One region of the Paenibacillus sp. 2TAF8 genome, then DNA from elsewhere that is predicted to be linked to it. Evidence: predicted binding sites of a transcription regulator. Region 1 holds the regulator's gene; each other region holds the start of a gene.

The links. Region 1 encodes LexA, which represses DNA repair genes until DNA is damaged. Its sites were predicted from a motif close to CGAACATATGTTCG; they were not measured.
Region 2: the regulator LexA is predicted to act here: its motif matches at 3,260-3,273, upstream of addB (helicase-exonuclease AddAB subunit AddB).
Region 3: the regulator LexA is predicted to act here: its motif matches at 2,179-2,192, upstream of recA (recombinase RecA).

What each region holds. Positions count from the first base shown of each region.
Region 1 covers NZ_JBFRFN010000008.1:247,114-253,725, forward strand. Annotated here, with positions in the region: gene AB4Z30_RS14670 (carbohydrate ABC transporter permease) at 1-355, opposite strand, end outside; gene AB4Z30_RS14675 (ABC transporter permease) at 368-1,297, opposite strand; gene AB4Z30_RS14680 (HAD family hydrolase) at 1,963-2,754, opposite strand; gene AB4Z30_RS14685 (hypothetical protein) at 2,783-3,295, opposite strand; gene AB4Z30_RS14690 (DUF896 domain-containing protein) at 3,429-3,638, opposite strand; gene AB4Z30_RS14695 (LysM peptidoglycan-binding domain-containing protein) at 3,734-4,111, opposite strand; gene lexA (transcriptional repressor LexA) at 4,406-5,032, shown strand; gene AB4Z30_RS14705 (aldehyde dehydrogenase) at 5,186-6,499, opposite strand.
Region 2 covers NZ_JBFRFN010000015.1:103,858-110,469, forward strand. Annotated here, with positions in the region: gene AB4Z30_RS20930 (Na/Pi cotransporter family protein) at 1-707, opposite strand, end outside; gene AB4Z30_RS20935 (class I SAM-dependent rRNA methyltransferase) at 1,062-2,438, shown strand; gene AB4Z30_RS20940 (hypothetical protein) at 2,776-3,090, shown strand; gene addB (helicase-exonuclease AddAB subunit AddB) at 3,338-6,612, shown strand, end outside.
Region 3 covers NZ_JBFRFN010000014.1:145,393-152,004, forward strand. Annotated here, with positions in the region: gene pgsA (CDP-diacylglycerol--glycerol-3-phosphate 3-phosphatidyltransferase) at 68-655, shown strand; gene AB4Z30_RS20465 (competence/damage-inducible protein A) at 765-2,021, shown strand; gene recA (recombinase RecA) at 2,262-3,326, shown strand; gene AB4Z30_RS20475 (regulatory protein RecX) at 3,577-4,341, shown strand; gene rny (ribonuclease Y) at 4,654-6,195, shown strand; gene AB4Z30_RS20485 (TIGR00282 family metallophosphoesterase) at 6,276-6,612, shown strand, end outside.

The DNA.
Region 1 (6,612 bases):
AAAACATCGTAAACACGGCAAACATGGTTAGAAATTTACGTCCCATCAATCTTTTTTTAGACAAGGCGTAGGCGAAAATGGTCGTCATAAACATGGAAATTAACGTACCTACCACCGTGTAAATGATCGTATTTTTATAGTTCAACCAGAACATGTTGTCCTTTGAAATGGTTTTATACGTATCCACATTGAACCCTCTCGGGAACAAGCTTACCTTGCCTGAGTTGATGTACGCTTCACTACTGAAGGATTGGGCAACAACGTTAAGGAAGGGATACAGTGTTATAAAAACGATAAACAGCAAGAAAGTGACATTGAACACTTTAAATACCTTGTATGATCTGGATTCCTGCATGGTGCTCCTCCTTTACCATAAACTTCGTTGTGTCAGTTTGCGTGAGATTGCGTTTACAGTGAAAACCAGAGTCAGCCCAATAATCGATTCAAACAAACCAATCGCTGTGGCATAACTGAAGTTGCTGGATTCAAGACCTACACGATATAAATAAGTCGAAATTACATCTGAAGTCTCATAAATAAGCGGATTGTACAAAAGCAAGATTTTTTCGAAACCTACAGCTAGGAAGTTCCCCATGTTCAAAATTAGTAACGTGACAATCGTTGGCAAGATGCCTGGAATCGTTACGTGAATGGTTTGCTTCCAGCGATTCGCTCCATCAATACGAGCCGCTTCATACAAAGATTCATCAATCGTAGTTAGTGCTGCCAGATACAAAATGGCTCCCCAGCCCATACCCTGCCAGATTTCTGAAGAGATATAAATGGTTCTGAACCATTCTGCTCGCTGCATGAATGGAATGTTGTCTCCTGTAAAAAAAGCAACAAGACCGTTAATCGATCCGTTCACTGCCGTTAATTGCAGGATCATCCCAGCTACGATAACTATGGATAGAAAGTGAGGTAAATACGAGGCTGTCTGTACAAACTTTTTGAATCGTTTACTCTTCACCTCGTTAAGCATAAGAGCAAAAATAATGGGGACTGGAAATGTAAATAACATCGCTAATCCACCGAGCATTAGTGTGTTGCTGAAAACTCGCCAGAACGTTGGATCCTCAATAAACATTTTGAAGTACCTTAGCCCGACCCAGGTTTCTCCAAAAATACTGCCACCCGGAACAAATCGTCTAAAGGCGATAATATTTCCTAACATGGGACCATATTTGAAAATAATCAGATAAATGATGGGAAGAACTAACAGCGAGTACAATTGCCAATCTTTACGAATCAAGGCGGCGGCAGTTCGCAGCCTGCTTTCTTTACGTGAAGATATCATCGGTATAGTTGCCTTAGATGTTTCTGACTCCATGTGTCATTCACTCCGATCCATAACTTGATTAAGAAATGATGTATATTTCTGTCGTCTGGCCTAATTCCTTTATTCTCTAGATGCATAGGATGCATAGGATGCATAGGATGCCTATGATGTTACTTTCACCTCCAACTACAAAATAAAATGTAAACGGTCTCAATTTTGTTTTTATGTACAATCAAACACATACAAATTTACAGGATCTAAACAAGATTGCATTGCTTGAATGCCGATAAACTTTACAATCCGAATATGAAGCGCTTACAACAATAACAAATGAAATGATTTCACTTTTTAAGGCTTCGTATCGTGATCGTTTTATATGGTTTAACATATTTCAAACGAAAATTTGTGGATCATATGAATGATTGGATAAGATACAAAACTCCTTCAAAAAAACTAGTCTGACTAGTATGTTAGTTGTATTTTAAAGGAGTCATTTTTGAATTTCAACATTTTTTTATTAAAAAAACAGATAATCTCTCCTAACAATTGGTTATTAACACATCTTATTAGATATAGGCAGACAAAAAAACATTGGTCATGACTCTTGAACAAATAATCGTTCAAGTCATAACCAATGTTTGATTTTAAAACGAGATAAGCGAAGAGTTAGCTCTGTCAAACTTTTAAAAATTAGCGATTAGACCCTCTAATTCAGACAAATGTTTAATTTCATGATTCGGAGAATAGGTTTCGTTGTTCTCTTTGTTCTCACGGTTAATCCATACAGCACGGATACCCGATGACAACGCCCCACGAATATCTGTCGTTAACTTATCGCCAACCATCATGCTTTCTTCCGGTTGAACACCCAGTCTACTAAGAGCATGCTCGAAAATGGATGGATCCGGTTTCCCCTTACCAAAGTTGCCTGAGATAATAATCTCATCAAAGAAAGGGGATAACTCTGGAACACCATCAAGTTTCTCTTGCTGTAAAGCAGGACATCCGTTAGTCAAAAGCAACAGTTTGTACTTTCCTTGCAAGTGACGCAGCGTATCCATTGTCTCTTCATAAACATGTGGTCTTGATCTACGTTCTGCCCCAAACTGCGAGGCCAACCTTTCTGCAAGCTCTTCCTGATCCACACCCAGCTTGAGCAAGCCACGGCGCCATGACTCCTTCCGATAGATAGGAGCCAATTGTTCTAGCTGGCGAAACTCCGGTTGTTCTCCTCCCGTGAAATTCGCCCAAAGTCCTTCAAAAGGATTAATTCCGATCATTTTGGTAAAAGGAAACGTTTCGTAGGATTCATATAGTTCACGTGCTTCGTGACGAACAGCCTCTTCGAGTGCTTCAACATTAACACCTGTTTCTGTTCCTGCAATCAGACAAGTTTCATGGAATGCTTCTCGAACACTGCGTTCGTCCCACAATAAAGTATCATCCAGGTCAAACATAATCGCTTTCAACGCCATTCCGATCATCTGCCCCTTTATAAATTAATTACTTATCAATGGTTTCCACGGTGATCTGGTGTGCTTTTGCAAATTTTTGCAAGCGCTCGGTTATTGCATCTGTATCGTAACGATTTAATAACTTGGTGAAGACCCATCTTTTTCCGCGACTGTTGTGTTCAATCACAACAGTACCTGGTTCAAATCGGAACTTGATAATATCTTCAACACCTATAGAGCGTTCGCGATTACCCTTTGTTGTAATGATCCGATTGCTACTGATTTTAATGTAAGGACGGCGAAGCATAAAAATGACTGCCAAAAATACATAGAGTAGCATCGTGACCCAATCCCATGTTGTCATCGGTTTTTGGACTAAAAAGGTACTCATGAACAGATACAAAAACGCTAAACCAATTAAAAAAATCGGAAACAACAGGCTTCTACCTTTGTATTTATCCTCACCTGGATTTCCTGTTATTGGCTGACCGCTTTTTTTACGTTGCTGGTTCAATTGCTTCGAATTTTTCCGAACCGTTCTCTCAAACGAACGCCGCGACATGTGAATCCCCCTTATGTGTCTTGTATCGGCTTACATAACTATTTTGCAAACCGATATCCCCCCCTTATAGTAAGCATCCCCAAAGAACATGAAGAAACCTAAATATCATGACGATATGTTTAGGTTTCATAAATTAATGTTTGAGTTTGCCTTGGTGGCCTTGGCCTTTGTCATCGTCAACAACCTCAATCGAATCGAGTTGCTGTCTGAAATTGTTGCGAATGTTACCCAAATAAATCTCTCTCAACTTGGCACGTTCAACAAGTTCTTCCTCTGACAGTCCAGTGGATTTCTGCTTGCGAGCCAATTCGTTAATGCGTGCTACCAGACTATCTATATCCAAGCTTGTCCCCTCCAAAAATACAAAGTCATATTAACTTTGACATGATAGAGACAGCTTGTCAAGTTGGCAAGCGTCAACGCACATTGATCCGCATTTTATTTAACAAACTGAGGCAGTATTAGCACTTGACCTGTCTGAATTGTGGCTGTTTCCAGTTGATTTACCTTTTTGATTGCTTCTATATATATACGAGTATCCATCGCCGTTGGTTTATGTTCCAAAGAAATACTCCATAACGTTTCTCCCTGAGATACAGCGACCTTTCCTCCAGGCAGCAAATCATTCTCATTACCAGCAAAGACAGTTATAACAGTACTGCACCCAATAAATATAATTAATGAAGCAATAATAAGTTTAACTAACCCTTGAGAAAATTTGAACCGTGTTATAAACATTCTGAATTGACTTATATTAGATTCCACAGCTTCCGTATTGACTGGTTCATAAATGCTCTGATACGTAGAATATCTCATTTACACTTCGCCTCCAAACGTTTGTTCCTATCTGTTGAAAATAATATAACACGAACACTTGTTTTGTTCAAGACTTTTTTAGAACAATTGTTCGCTATTTTTTCTGACGTTAAAACCCCTTTTCTTGAAATAATAATGTACAGGGTTTACTGTTAAACCCTTTTTCCAGCAACAAATGAGTTTAAATGAATAAATTTATTGAAATAATATGATTTCTTTAGAACTTATGTTTGTACGAACGGAGGTTCTATGTTATAATTTTCCCAAACGTTACTAAAATGGGGTTGATACGGTATGTCGAAGATATCCAGCAGGCAACAGGCTATTCTGGAATTTATACGAAACGAAGTCCGGTTGAAGGGGTATCCTCCTTCCGTACGAGAAATTGGCGAAGCGGTTGGACTAGCTTCCAGTTCCACAGTGCATGGACATTTGGATCGCTTGGAGAAGAAAGGGTTGATCAGACGTGACCCGACCAAGCCAAGAGCGATTGAGCTATTGAGCCAAGAAGAGTCCGAGCATTCTCATCAGTTCGCCCATAGCGTTGCACGTATTCCAGTTGTGGGTAAAGTTACAGCAGGTGTCCCGATTACAGCAACAGAAAACATTGAAGATTACTTCCCTCTTCCTACTCATTATGTAGGTGAACAGAAAGTGTTTATGCTTTCCGTTGTTGGTGATAGTATGATTGAAGCGGGAATTGTTAATGGAGATTATGTAATCGTTCGTCAGCAGCAAACAGCTGACAATGGTGATATTGTCGTTGCCATGACTGAGGATGATGAAGCAACAGTGAAGACGTTTTATAAGGAAAAGGATCATATTCGCCTTCAACCGGAGAACTCAACATTTGAACCATTGCGGTTGAAACATGTTAGCATTTTAGGCAAGGTTATCGGTCTTTTCCGAGATATTCATTAATGCACTTGATTTATTAATACTGCTAATATGTTATACCTGATAGAATACGAAAGAGGTTGTCCTGATCAACAGGACAACCTCTTTCTTTTACCTCAACAGTTGAAGCGGAATCCACTAACAAGTATCGAATAACAAATCTCCCTAGAAACAAAATTACTTGCTGCGTTTAAGAATACTTTTGTGATGCGAAAATACTTCAAAGCTTTGTTGTCCATGATATGAACCCATCCCACTCTCTCCGACACCGCCAAAAGGCAAATAATGCGAAGTCATGTGGAACAGTGTGTCATTAATACAACCTCCACCAAAAGAAATCTGATTCAATACCTGTTCCTGCAAGACTTCATTCTCAGTAAACAGGTACAACGCCAGAGGTTTAGCCCGGCAGACAATTTCCCCAAGGATCGGATCAAGCTCACTGTATTTTATTACAGGCAAGACAGGCCCAAAAATTTCTTCCTGCATTACTGGAGAATCCCAAGTGATATCGCCAAGAACAGTTGGTTCAATCATAAGCTGATCTCGATTCGATCGTCCTCCCATTAAAGTACTGCCATTTGTAAGGAAAGCAGACAAACGATCAAAGTTACGCGCATTAACGATATGTGGGAAATCTTTATTTTGCATTACATCATCCCCATATGCATTGCTTACCTCAGCTCTGATATGTTCGATAAATTGATCATGTACCTGCTCATCTACTAATAAATAGTCTGGTGCAACACAGGTTTGTCCTGCATTGAGGAATTTACCACGTACAATGCGTTGTGCTGCGAGTTGTAAATCAGCATCCTTATGCACAATTGCCGGACTTTTACCGCCTAATTCTAATGTCACCGGAGTTAAGTGTTCTGCAGCAGCTTTCATGACAATACGCCCCACTCCTATACTACCTGTGAAGAAAATGTAATCGAATTTCTCATTAAGTAGAGCTGTGCTCGTTTCAACCTCACCTTCCATTACGGCGATGTACTCCTCTGAATATATGTCTTGAATAAGATCGAAGATCAAACGAGAAGTCGCCGGTGTAAGCTCAGAAGGTTTAATCACTGCACAGTTCCCTGCAGCTATCGCACCAATCAGCGGTCCAAAAGCCAATTGGAACGGATAATTCCAGGGTGCAATGATCAGAGCAACTCCGTAGGGTTCAGGGTAAATCGTGCTAACCGCATCTGGCATAGCCGAGCTTGTTGGTACAGTACGCGGTGCAGCCCAATTTCGAAGATGTTCCAGGGTATAATCCAGTTCACCCAACACGATACGAATTTCAGAGCTAAATCCTTCAGCCTCAGATTTGTTAAGATCAGCACGAAGTGCATCCAGAATGCGTTGTTGGTATTTTTCAATCCCCTTCCTCAAATTTTGCAAAGCCTGAATCCGATACTCCACTGATTTAGTTTGTCCTGTATTAAAAAACGTACGTTGTTTAGTCACAAGTTGTTTCGCTTGTTGTTCCAAAAGTACCATCTCCAATTGATTGTTTAGAATTATATTGCCCAAAATCAAATTAATTATATCTTTTATATATGAAACTATCAACATACACTTGAAACAGGTTAATGCTTCTAAACAACAAAATG
Region 2 (6,612 bases), on a different contig from region 1:
ACGTTAGACCCGATTACAATGGCGATGCCGATCTCTACAGGCAGCACGCCTGTTGAGGCAAGTGTAATCGCCATGCTGATAACTGCGGCGCTGCTGTGAATCAGCGCGGTCAGGCACGCACCGGCAAGAAAACCCCACCATAGGCTGTCGGTCGACCGCTCCAGAAACCATTGGAATACGCCCATGCTCCGAAGTGGGATAGCAATGGATTGCATGACTTGAATGCCTGTCATGACAAGAGCAAATCCTGCTGCCGCAAGGCAACTGAATTGCATATTGCTCAAAGTAAGGCGAGTGCGTTCATGGGCAGTTTGGTTACGTTCACCAAGGACAACAAAAACCGCCCAGCCTGTTAGAGATATAAGCAACAACGGAAGTGCGGCACGTCCGATCTGAAGACCGACAAGCTCTGTCGTTAAGCAGGTTCCAATATTGGTCCCCAAGATAATGCCGAGTGTGCGTCCATAGGTAATTAAGCGCGCGTTAGCTAGTCCTATGGTGAGCACCGTTACCGCAGTGCTGCTCTGCAGCAGAGCAGTTGCGCCTGCACTGAATGCCATACCCTTCCATGGGGCAGAAGTGGCACGGTTTAACCAGCCTGCCAGCATCGGCCCAGCCATGCGTTGCAGCGCTGTCTCCATCAGCTTCATACCGCCAAAAAAGATAATCAGCCCATATAACAGAGGCAGAATTACTTCTCTGAACATTACGAATCATTCCTCCCGTCCGATTCCTTATCACTTATCCTATGAGGAAGCAGAGACAAGCATGACAAGCACAAGAGGAATTGAAACTGTTAACTCCCATGCAAAAGATACGGTGATTCGGCAAACGCAGCGGAGGGGACGAAATCGAATCCAAAGAAGCGAAGCGCTCGCCTGAAAGCTTTCTGAAAGAAAGCTACATCGGAAGCATAGGCTTGTCCTCGGATTTTCCCTTTGGAGAAGGGGAATCAGAAAAATCCGAGGACAACAGCGATCATAGAATCGATTCGTCCCCGGAGCGGCCTCTGCCGCCCAAACCTATCTTTTCAACTAACTTACGAAAGAAGTGGATCAATCTTGCCATCCGTAACACTGGAACGAAGCCGCAAAAAGCGGCTGGAACATGCACATCCCTGGATTTTTAATAATGAAATTGCAACTGTAGACGGCAACCCGGAACCGGGTGATATCGTCAATGTACTGAATCATCAAGGTCGTTACTTGGCTACAGGATATTATAATCCGGCTTCACAGATTACCGTTCGTATAGTCTCATACCAGCCTTTGGAGTTTGAACAGATGGATACCGCCTTTTTTGCGGCTCGTTTCCATGACTGTTTGCGTCACCGTGAACGCTTCATTCAGGATGGCAAAGCCTACCGTCTTGTTTATGGCGAAGCTGATTTTCTGCCTGGATTGATTGTTGATCGGTTTGATAGCATTTTAGTTGTGCAGATCCTTACACTGGGTATGGACCGTTGCCGTGAAGCCATTGTGCAGGCTCTCATTGAAGTGATGCAGCCGGAAGGTATCTATGAGCGCAGTGATGTCTCTATCCGTGAACTCGAAGGTCTGGAGCAGATTAAAGGACCACTTTACGGGGAATGCCCGCGTCATGTGACTGTGACCGAAAATGGGCTACTTATCAAGGTGGATATCGTGGAAGGACAGAAGACAGGGTACTTCTTCGACCAGCGGGAAAATCGGGCTGCCATTGAACCGTTGATGAAAGGCTGGGGGTACAAAAGCGGCATCACTGTGCAACAGATCGAGCATGAAGGAACAGAACAGCTGTTGCCTGTGAACAAGGGCGGCAAAGTGGTTACTTTCCCCTATTGGGATGGTGCCACCGTGCTGGAATGTTTCTCTCATACCGGCAGCTTCACCCTGAACGCTTGCAAATTTGGTGCGAAAAAGGTAACCTGCCTCGATATTTCCGAACATGCGATTGAGAGCGCACGAACCAATGTCGAGCTAAATGGTTTCACGGATCGGGTTGAGTTCGTTGTGGCCGATGCTTTTCAATATCTGCGTGAGCAAGTCAAAGGACTTGATGAGCGCAATGCACGCGCACGAGCAGCGGAGCAAAAGGTAGATACCTCCAAAGCATTGTCCAGTGCTGGAAAAACGTTTGATGTCGTTATTCTGGATCCACCTGCGTTTGCCAAAACAAAATCAGCAGTCAAAGGGGCATGCCGCGGCTACAAGGACATCAACCTGCAAGGCATGAAACTGGTCAATGAGGGTGGATATTTGGTAACCGCAAGCTGCTCCTACCACATGCGTCCTGATCTCTTCCTTGAAACGATTGCCGATGCAGCGGAAGATGCAGGCAAAGTGCTACGTTTAATTGACTGGAAAGCGGCCGGTAAGGATCACCCGCAAATTTTGGGCGTAGATGAAGGGCATTACCTGAAATTCGCTATTTTTGAAGTGAGAAGCAAAAAAAATTAAGAGGACTGTTTTAGAATGATATGTACCCTATGAGATAGACACTTTAAAAAGTCCATCTTATAGGGTATTTTGTTTATGAGTAAAATCTTGATCTTGGTGAATAGCTTATATTGTTGATCGAAAAGAATACGGTGCTCAGCCTTTGTTCCGACTCATTTATGTATGTCTAGGTTGGAAACCGAAGGAATTTAAGTTGAAGAAAGGAGCAGGTCTGCTCGCTATGTGTACGGGTATGTTGTTGAAACGCGTAATTATAGACGTAGCAGGCTTACATTGATATGCGAAATCTAAAAGAGCTGAACGATTACATACATTTCTTGACAAGCATCAAATAACGATGATCTCAAATGCTACAGTCGGCTTCGGCAACAGTGTTGAAAAGTATACGGAGCATAAACATTCTGTTCTTGTTTCCTCTGAAAATATACAAGAAGCTGCTCAGCAAACAGCAGACAGCTTCAAAGAAGCTGAAAGCAAGTATTTGCTGCCGCGCATAGAGCAGGTTGCTGCTGTTGAAGAATATTTGACCAAACGACCGCATCACTGGCCTATGGGAGATCTTTTTAACTGCTGCGTAACGATTTTAAGCTACGGGTTACTAACCAATGATCAGACATTAGTGCAAAAGGCTATAGAGCTTGAATTTGTTTAACTGAATCGTGGACTTGAAAACTGCGAATAGGTTTATCTGTCACCGAGATTGGAAATAAACTTCATTCCATAATTGATGCTGCTGGCTGTATTGAACAGGTGGCGGCTTTTTTAATTCTGTTTACTTCGTTTTCAATAACAATATTATGGTCTTATTAGGTGGATCATGGCAAACGTATGTTCCGAAGCAGACCAGGTATGGTATACTGGAAATTAAAATCTTGTACGTGCAGTTTGGAGGATGACACATGTCCGTACGCTTTGTTATTGGCCGGGCAGGCAGTGGTAAAAGCACACTGATTACCCGAGAAATCATATCCCTGCTTAGGCAGGAGCCCCAAGGAAAACCACTAATTCTGCTTGTTCCGGAACAGAGTTCGTTTCGCACAGAGCAGGCGCTGGTATCCTCTGGAGGTATTAAAGGCACGATGCGTGCCGAAGTACTTGGATTTCGCCGTCTTGCTTATCGTGTTATGCAGGAGGCCGGAGGTTCTGCCCGTATTCCGATTGGAGCCGAAGGTAAGAAGATGCTTTTATATAAAGTCATTCAACGTAGGAAAGAAGAATTACGTCTCTTTGCTGCTTCTGGCAGCCAGCTTGGGTTTATTGGGGAATTGACTAATTTATATAGTGAGTTTAAACGATATGAGGTTCATTCTTCGGCACTCGAAGAAGGACTTGCAGAATGGAGCATTGCATCGGCTTCACCTATTCTGGAAGACAAACTGCATGATTTGAATCTGATCTACCATGATTACGAGAAGGAATTGGCAGATTTATATATAGATGATGAGGATACGCTGAACGAACTAACGGGCCGTTTGCCAGAAAGCACATGGCTGCAGGGAGCTGACGTTTGGATTGACGGCTTTCATAGTTTCACTTCACAAGAGCTGAGTGTTATTGGGCAGTTGATGTTGCAGGCTTCGTCTGTCACCATTTCTCTAACGCTTGATGGTGCTTACGAGCAAGGTATGCTGCCAGGAGAGCTGGAATTATTTTATCCAACGGCTAGTGCTTATGTACGTCTCAAAGGCATGGCTGATCATTTGGGTGTGTCCAGCGATACAACGGTACTGCATGGTGAAGTGTTGCCGAGATTTAAGGATCGGCCGGGACTTGCCCATCTGGAGGCTGGCTTTGATCGGCGAATTCGCTGGAGAAGTCAGGGAGAGGACCCAGGGATACGTTTGATGGCTGCGGAGAATCGCCGGGCAGAGCTGGAGGGTGCACTGCGTGAAATGCGCCGTCTGGCGCAGGAGGATGGAGCGAGATATCGGGACATGGCGGTGTTGGTTCGCGGATTAGAGACGTATGCTGATATTGCGGAGCCGTTATTCAGAGATTATGATGTTCCGGTCTTTCTGGACCGAAGACGGAGTGAACTGCATCATCCGTTGGCTGAATTCATTCGTTCCGCACTGGATATCGTTCGGCGCAACTGGCGGTATGAAGATGTTTTTCGCTGTGTCAAAACGGATCTGCTGCTTCCGCTGGATGGTTCCATCACGCGTGAAGATATGGATCAGCTGGAGAATTATGTGCTTGCCTGTGGTATCCATGGATATCGTTGGACGGATGGCAAGCCGTGGAAATATGTGCCAAGTCTCTCGCTGGAGGATAATGGGCAGGAGGCACGCAGCCGAGGGCGAGATGCTGTGTTATCGCTGATGGAAAGTTGCAGAGCCTTAATCACTTCTGCACTGGGCACGTTTGAGAAGCGAATGAAAAAAGCCAAAACGGCTGCTGCTCAGTGTGAGGCGCTATTCGGACTTTTAGATGATGCAGACATCGCACACAAGCTGGATCAGATGTCCGCTCAGGCCAAAGCACAAGGGGATCCGGAGCGATCCAGAGAGCATCGGCAAATGTGGGGTGCTGTGCTGGATCTGATGGATCAGATGGTTGATATGATGGGCAATGAACGTCTGGATATCACTTTATTTTCGGGTATGATGGAAACCGGATTGACTGAACTCAAGCTCGGGCTTGTTCCACCAGCGCTTGATCAGGTGCTGTTTGGTTCCATGGATCGCACACGTCTGCGTGATATTAAATATGTATTTATTCTTGGGGCGGTTGATGGAGAACTGCCAGCCATCCCTCAGGACGACGGTGTATTAACCGAGCAGGAAAGGTCGCTGCTGACAGAGAAAGGCATGAGTCTTGGACCTGGTGCAACAAGACTCATGCTGGATGAACGCTTTCTGATTTATACAGCTCTGACCGCTGCCAGCAAGCAGTTATGGCTCAGCTATCCGGTTGCAGATGATGAGGGTAAATCATTACTTCCATCCGAAATTGTGCGCCATATACGCAAAATGTTTGCATTACAGGAGCAGCCTTTACTTGCTCAGCCACCGGTTTCGGATTCGGATGCCGTACACCTCTCATACGCGATTCATCCAGAACAGAGTTTATCCATGCTGATTGGACAGCTGCGCAGATGGCGCAGGGGAGAAGACATTCCCGACATATGGTGGGCAGTTTACAATTGGCATGTAACGCGTGAAGAGAGCCGCCCTGGGCTGGAGCGGCTGCTGGGTTCTGTCTTTTATCGTAACCGTGCGCTGCGGCTGGAAACATCAACCAGCCGTAGGCTGTATGGTACGGAGGTACGGACAAGTGTTTCACGGATGGAGCGGTTTGTTGCTTGTCCATTCTCTCATTTTGCATCTCACGGACTGAAGCTTAGAGAACGGCAATTGTATCGTCTTCAGGCGCCGGATATCGGTCAGTTGTTCCATGCTGCACTAAGTCAGCTGGCTATGCGTCTGCGTGAGGAAAATCGCAGTTGGGGCAGTCTGACACCGGATCAATGCCGTCAAGAGGCAGAGCAAACGGTGGAGCAGATTGCTCCGCAGCTTCAGGGCGAAATTTTGCTAAGCACGAAGCGTTACGGTTATATTTTCCGCAAATTAAAAGATATCGTCAGTCGTGCCTCCGTCATTCTGGGTGAACAGTCCAGACGCGGCAGCTTTGAGCCGATTGGGCTGGAACTTGACTTTGGTCCGGGGAAACCTCTGCCGCCATTGCGTTTTGAACTGGAAAACGGGTGTGTGCTGGAGATTGTCGGCCGGATTGACCGTGTCGATGTCGCTGAAGGAGAGAACGGTCTGTTGCTGCGAGTGATTGATTACAAATCCAGCCAGACAGATCTCAAGCTTCATGAAGTGTACTACGGGTTGTCACTGCAAATGCTCACCTATCTGGAAGTATTGCTCAGTGCGGCTGAGGAGTGGTTAGGGGAGACGGCGATGCCAGGAGGCACTCTCTATTTCCATGTGCATAATCCCCTGTTGCAATCGGCCAATGGCATGACGTCGGAACAGGCCGGGCAAGAGCTGTTGAAACGCTTTAAAATGAAAGGTCTGCTGCTGGCAGATCGCGATGCTGTTGCTCAGATGGATCACACGTTGGACAAAGGACATTCCGCGATTATTCCGGTGGCACTGAAAGCAGATGGCAGCTTCTACAGCAGTGCTGCGGTAGCTACTCCAGAACAGTGGGATACGCTACTTGC
Region 3 (6,612 bases), on a different contig from region 1:
TCAGATGATGAATACGGGATTAAGATGAATGTTTGAAGTAATGAAGGATACAAAGGGAGGGCGTCTTGTGAATTTACCCAACCGGATTACGCTTGCACGAATTTGCTTAATCCCTTTTTTGATGGTGTTCCTGCTGGTGGATTTTCCGTTTTATCCAGAGCCGTTGCATCTTGGAAGCTTTATGCTTCCGTATAATCAGTTAATTGCTGCTTTTATTTTTATCGTTGCTGCAAGCACGGATGGAATAGACGGCTATCTTGCAAGAAAAAACAATATGGTCACCAATTTGGGCAAACTGCTGGACCCTCTGGCAGACAAACTGCTGGTTACCGCTGTTCTGATTTCACTGGTTCAAATGGGCAAGCTGGATTCATGGATTGCAGTCGTTATTATTAGCCGTGAATTTGCCGTGACTGGTCTGCGCCAGATTGCTTTGCTGGACGGTTCGGTTGTTGCTGCGAGTGCGTGGGGCAAACTGAAAACGGTAGTACAGATCGTAGCGATTGTTTTGATGCTGCTGAACAATTTTCCGTTCTCGTACACAGGCATTCATGTTGATGAGATCGCGGTATGGGCGGCTGCTCTGATCACGATCTGGTCGGGAATTGACTACTTTATCAAAAACAAAAACTTGCTTCATTTATCAAAAGCGTAATGATTTATGCTGGAATGGGTAATGATGAAAGACTCATCGGGTCAAAGGGCAATAGGAACTTATCCTATTGCCCTTTGACTACTCAACATGTGCACAGGAGGAAACTGGAATGAAGGCAGAGATTATCGCAGTTGGAACAGAACTGTTGCTTGGACAAATCGTAAATACGAATGCCAGATACCTTTCCCGGGAACTTGCTGCAATGGGGATCGACGTATATTTTCAGACGGTAGTTGGAGATAACTTGAATCGGCTTAGTGAAGCAATACGCATCGCGCAGGGACGCGCAGACATTATTTTATTTTCTGGGGGAATCGGTCCAACACAGGATGATCTGACCAAAGACGCGCTGGCTGCTGTACTTAACCGGAAGCTGCATATCGACCGCATGGCTATGGATAAAATTGAAGGTTTTTTCCGGGATCGTAATGTGGAGATGACGGAGAATAACCGTCGCCAAGCCATCGTTATTGAGGATGGAACTCCTCTGGCGAATGAAACGGGCCTTGCTGCCGGCAACGCGATTGCGGATAACCAAAAATATTATATTGTTATGCCAGGTCCCCCTAAGGAACTGATTCCAATGTTTGAGCAGGAAGTAAAGCCTTGGTTGCTCCAGCATGCTCTTACTGAAGAAATGCCGATTTATTCACGTATGCTGAAATTCGCAGGTATTGGTGAATCCGCACTYGAAGATCGATTGCTTGACCTCATTGACGGGCAGACAGACCCTACAATTGCTCCCTACGCGAGTGAAGGGGAAGTGACTGTGCGTGTCTCTACCAAGGCTCCAAGCGAAGGAGAAGCCAAACTGAAGCTGGATGCGATGGAGGTACAGATCCGTGAACGTTTGTCTGAACATCTGTACGCTAACGAGGATGTGCCTATAGAGTACACGATTGTTACGATGATGTCTGATATGGGGCTGACTTTGAGTGCAGCCGAAAGCTGCACAGGAGGGCTTGTAATGCAGAGCCTTACTTCCATACCGGGAAGTGCATCCATGCTTAAAGGCGGCATTGTATGTTACTCCAATGAGATCAAAGAAAAACTGCTGAATGTGCCGCACAGTTATCTGGAGGGCGAAGATGCTCCGGGCGCAGTTAGTCCAGAGGTGGCAAAGGTTCTTGCTGAGCAGGTCCGTATGATCGGCGATGCTGATTTCGGTTTGGCTATAACCGGAGTAGCCGGTCCAGGGTATTCGGAACGTAAACCGCCTGGCCTTGTATTTATTGCATTGGCTGAGCGTGGGAAGGATACGGAAATTCATGAACTCCGGATTAATGGTAACCGTGAAACGGTCCGCATTCGCTCCGCAAAAGCGATTCTGTATCGACTGTGGAAAAAATTGGTCGCTATTGATTGATCGTTGCGCAACAGATTGCATTTGCATAATTGAGGAAGTATAATGAGTAGAGACGGAAGAACCGTAAAATGTGGCCTTAAACAGCCTTGTTTACGGTTCTTTTTCTATTTTTTGTGTATTTTTGTGAGGAAGAGGCGCCTCGGCCTGAACAAAAAAACGAATGTATGTTCGAAAAAAAGCTTGGCAAACGAGTTAAAACAAGGTATCATTATATTATAAACAGTAAAGGGTGTGAGTTTATTGTCAGACCGTCGTGCTGCGCTTGATATGGCGCTCCGTCAAATAGAGAAGCAATTTGGTAAAGGTTCCATCATGAAATTGGGTGAGTCAACTCACATGAATGTGGAAATCATTCCCAGCGGATCCTTGGCTTTGGATATTGCATTAGGAACAGGCGGCTTGCCTAAAGGCCGTATTGTTGAAATATATGGACCTGAGTCTTCAGGTAAAACAACTGTGGCATTGCATGCCATTGCTGAAGTTCAACGTGTGGGTGGACAAGCAGCATTTATCGATGCCGAGCATGCACTCGACCCAAGCTATGCAAGCAAATTGGGCGTAAACATTGATGAATTGCTTTTGTCTCAACCGGATACAGGTGAGCAAGGTTTGGAAATTGCAGAAGCTCTTGTACGCAGTGGTGCTGTAGACATCGTTGTTATTGACTCTGTAGCTGCATTGGTACCAAAAGCAGAGATTGAAGGGGAGATGGGTGATTCCCACGTAGGTTTGCAGGCGCGTCTGATGTCTCAAGCGTTGCGTAAATTGTCTGGTGCGATCAGCAAATCTAAAACAATTGCTATCTTCATCAACCAGCTTCGTGAGAAAGTTGGCGTTATGTTTGGTAACCCGGAAACGACACCAGGTGGTCGTGCGTTGAAGTTCTATTCAACAGTTCGTCTGGATGTTCGTCGTATTGAGAGCATCAAATCAGGCAATGACATTACGGGTAACCGTACCCGTATTAAAGTTGTGAAAAACAAAGTGGCACCTCCGTTCAAACAAGCGGAAGTTGATATTATGTATGGTGAAGGTATTTCCAGAGAGGGAAGTATCATTGATATTGGTACAGATTTGGATATCGTCAACAAAAGTGGTGCTTGGTATTCTTACGAAGGCGAACGTTTAGGACAAGGTCGTGAGAACGCGAAGCAATTTATGAAAGAACATAAAGAAATTGCGGATACGATTGAGCAGAGAATACGTGAGGCCAGCAATCTAACAACTGCTGTTCCGACACCAACTAGTGAAGAGCAAGATAAAGAAGCGGCTGAGGAACAGGAATTATTCGAAATTAATGAGTGATTTTTCTTTACGGGATCAGGTTCCGGTCTTCTGACATGTCCTGAACTTGTATTGAACGAGTGCTAATGCTTACCTAGCTAAATAGGATTGGTTTCTCGCGATGCTAACAGCCTCTGTCCATTCCGGACAGAGGCTGTTAGCATCTATGCCATATATGACCTAAGCTATACTTGGATCATATTAAGAGTGGACAAAGGGGAAGTACACTTTTTAGCCAAAAATACAATCCATTGGGAGCGTGAATATCGTAGTGAAGCATCACCAAAATCAGCATGGTTATGATACACATGATGAAGATTTGCACGAAGAAGCAGAATTAAACGGCATCTCTCAATTTCCAGACGATGAAGAACTTATCATAACCTTGGTGGAGCGAACTAAAAGTCGTGAGGCGCGCTATCGGATTTCTTTTGGCAACTATTCGCTTACGGTTCTGGAAGATGTGATGATCAAGTACAGAATGACGCGTGGTAACACCTTTATGAAGAAAGATCTAGAAGAAATCATCGTGGCGGATGAACGGCAGAGGACGTACGTGCAGTCATTGCGTTTTTTGGAGTTTAAGCAGCGGACACGGCATGAATTGCGGCAAAAGCTAAAGCAAAAGGAGTTCGCGGCACCGATTATTGAAGAAGTCCTCGATCGACTTGAGCAAGAAAAGCTTGTTGACGATGATCTGTTTGCCAAAGAATGGACAAGACAGCGTATGGAGGGGCAGCGGAAGGGAAAACTGTGGATTAGACAAGAATTGCGTCAAAAAGGCATTACCAATGAACTTATTGCGGAGGTGCTGGATGATGTTAGTGCAGATGCTGAATTCGACACTGCATTAACAGCTGGCCGTAAGAAGTGGAAACAAGTTCGAGGAGACGTGCAGGAGAAGAAACGTAAAACGTTCCCTTTCTTGATGCGACGCGGTTTTAGCATGGATTTGGTGCGCCGGGTTGTGAATCGTTTAATAGAAGAGGATGGGGCAGAAGATGCCGAAGATGATGAAGCATTGTTATGGGACTAGACGCGAAGACTAACAATACTGCATTCTCTTGACAATTTCTTTCGTCAAATACTAAAATGGACATGAGTCTGTTAAGAAAAGGACAACCCTTTTTCCTTCCAAAAAAGCGGTTTCGGTTTCTACAGATTTATACCATTCTTAATTATGGGTTCACTGGAGACGGTGAATAGTACATGTATTCATGTACATGTGAAATGAAAATCGGCGGGGGATCGCCGTGAGTATTCGTTATTCCCAAACATATGTAAGGTATGAAAACAGAAAAGTTGACCCAAGGAGTGCCTTGGAGGAACCAACGAGGAGGTGAACAGTATGGACATCGCTATCACGATTGCTCTCGTTGTGGCCGCGCTCGTTATTGGGTTCGGAGTCGGATATTTTATTCGCAAATCTCTTGCAGAGGCTAAAATCTCTAGTGCGGAACAAGCTGCCGTACAAATCGTGGAGAACGCGAAGAAAGAGGCAGAGGCACTGAAGAAAGAAACGGTGCTGGAAGCGAAGGATGAGATTCATCGCATTCGCGCCGAAGCTGAAAAGGACACTCGTGAACGTCGGAATGAAATTCAACGACAAGAGAGACGATTGTTGCAAAAAGAAGAGTCGCTGGATAAAAAATTGGAATCACTCGAACGTAAAGAAGAGCAAGTGGCTAACAAAGAGAAACGTATCGATGAAACACAGCAGCAGATTGAAATGATTTACAAAAACCAGGTGACGGAGCTTGAACGAATCTCCAATCTCACAATGGAAGACGCACGCAGTATCATACTGTCCAACGTAGAACAGGAAGTCCGTCATGAGACGGCTCAAATGATTAAGGACATTGAACAGCAAGCGAAGGAAGAGGCGGACAAAAAGTCCCGCGAGATCATTACACTCGCCATCCAGCGCTGTGCGGCTGACCATGTAGCAGAGACAACGGTCTCCGTTGTAACACTGCCTAATGAAGAAATGAAAGGCCGGATTATCGGTCGTGAAGGACGTAACATCCGTGCGCTTGAAACCCTTACCGGGATTGACCTCATTATCGATGATACGCCAGAAGCTGTTATTCTGTCGGGCTTTGACCCGATTCGTCGTGAAATTGCCCGCACTGCACTGGAGAAACTGGTGGCAGACGGACGGATTCACCCGGCTCGTATTGAAGAAATGGTGGAGAAATCACGTAAAGAAGTGGATGAGCGCATCCGTGAATACGGTGAGCAAGCTACCTTTGAAGTGGGCGTGCATGGTTTGCACCCGGATCTCATCAAGATTCTGGGCCGCCTGAAGTTCCGTACAAGCTACGGTCAGAACGTTCTGAAACATTCGATGGAAGTCGCATATTTGGCAGGACTGATGGCTGGAGAACTTGGAGAAGACGTAACTTTGGCAAGACGTGCAGGTTTATTGCATGACATCGGTAAAGCGCTGGATCACGAAGTGGAAGGATCACACGTCGAAATTGGCGTGGAACTGGCGAAGAAATACAAGGAACATCCAGTAGTTATTAACAGTATCGCTTCCCATCACGGGGACTGCGAAGCAACTTCGGTTATTGCGATGCTGGTGGGTGCAGCAGATGCGCTGTCCGCAGCACGTCCAGGTGCACGCCGCGAAACGCTGGAGACGTATATCAAGCGACTGGAGAAGTTGGAAGAAATTTCGGAATCTTTCGAAGGTGTAGAGAAATCATACGCCATTCAAGCTGGACGCGAAGTTCGTGTCATGGTGCAGCCTGAGAAGATTGATGATGCCGAAGCTTTCCGCCTCGCACGTGATATCACGAAGATGATTGAGAATGAACTTGATTATCCAGGTCATATCAAAGTCACTGTTATCCGTGAAACCAGAGCGGTTGAATACGCAAAATAGAGTTTTTATGAAAAGTGGCCGCTTCAGTGGGCCACTTTTCCTGTTGATAAGCGATGTAGGAATTGAGGAGGCAGCAATCAATGAAAGTTTTATTTATAGGTGATATTGTAGGTAACGTGGGACGTAAAGCACTCAAAGAAAATTTGCCATACCTGAAATCGAAATATAAACCACATGTGATCATTGTAAATGGTGAAAATGCAGCAGCAGGACGCGGCATTACTGGTGCGATCGCAAATGAATTTTTTAACTGGGGTGTCCATGGCATTACGCTGGGCAACCATACTTGGGACAATAAGGATATTTTTGATTTTATAGATGATGAGCCACGTATGATCAGACCGGCGAACTTTCCACCAGGCACGCCTGGACGCGGTTATACCGTTGTTAAAGGCGAGGGTAAGGAACTTGCGATTG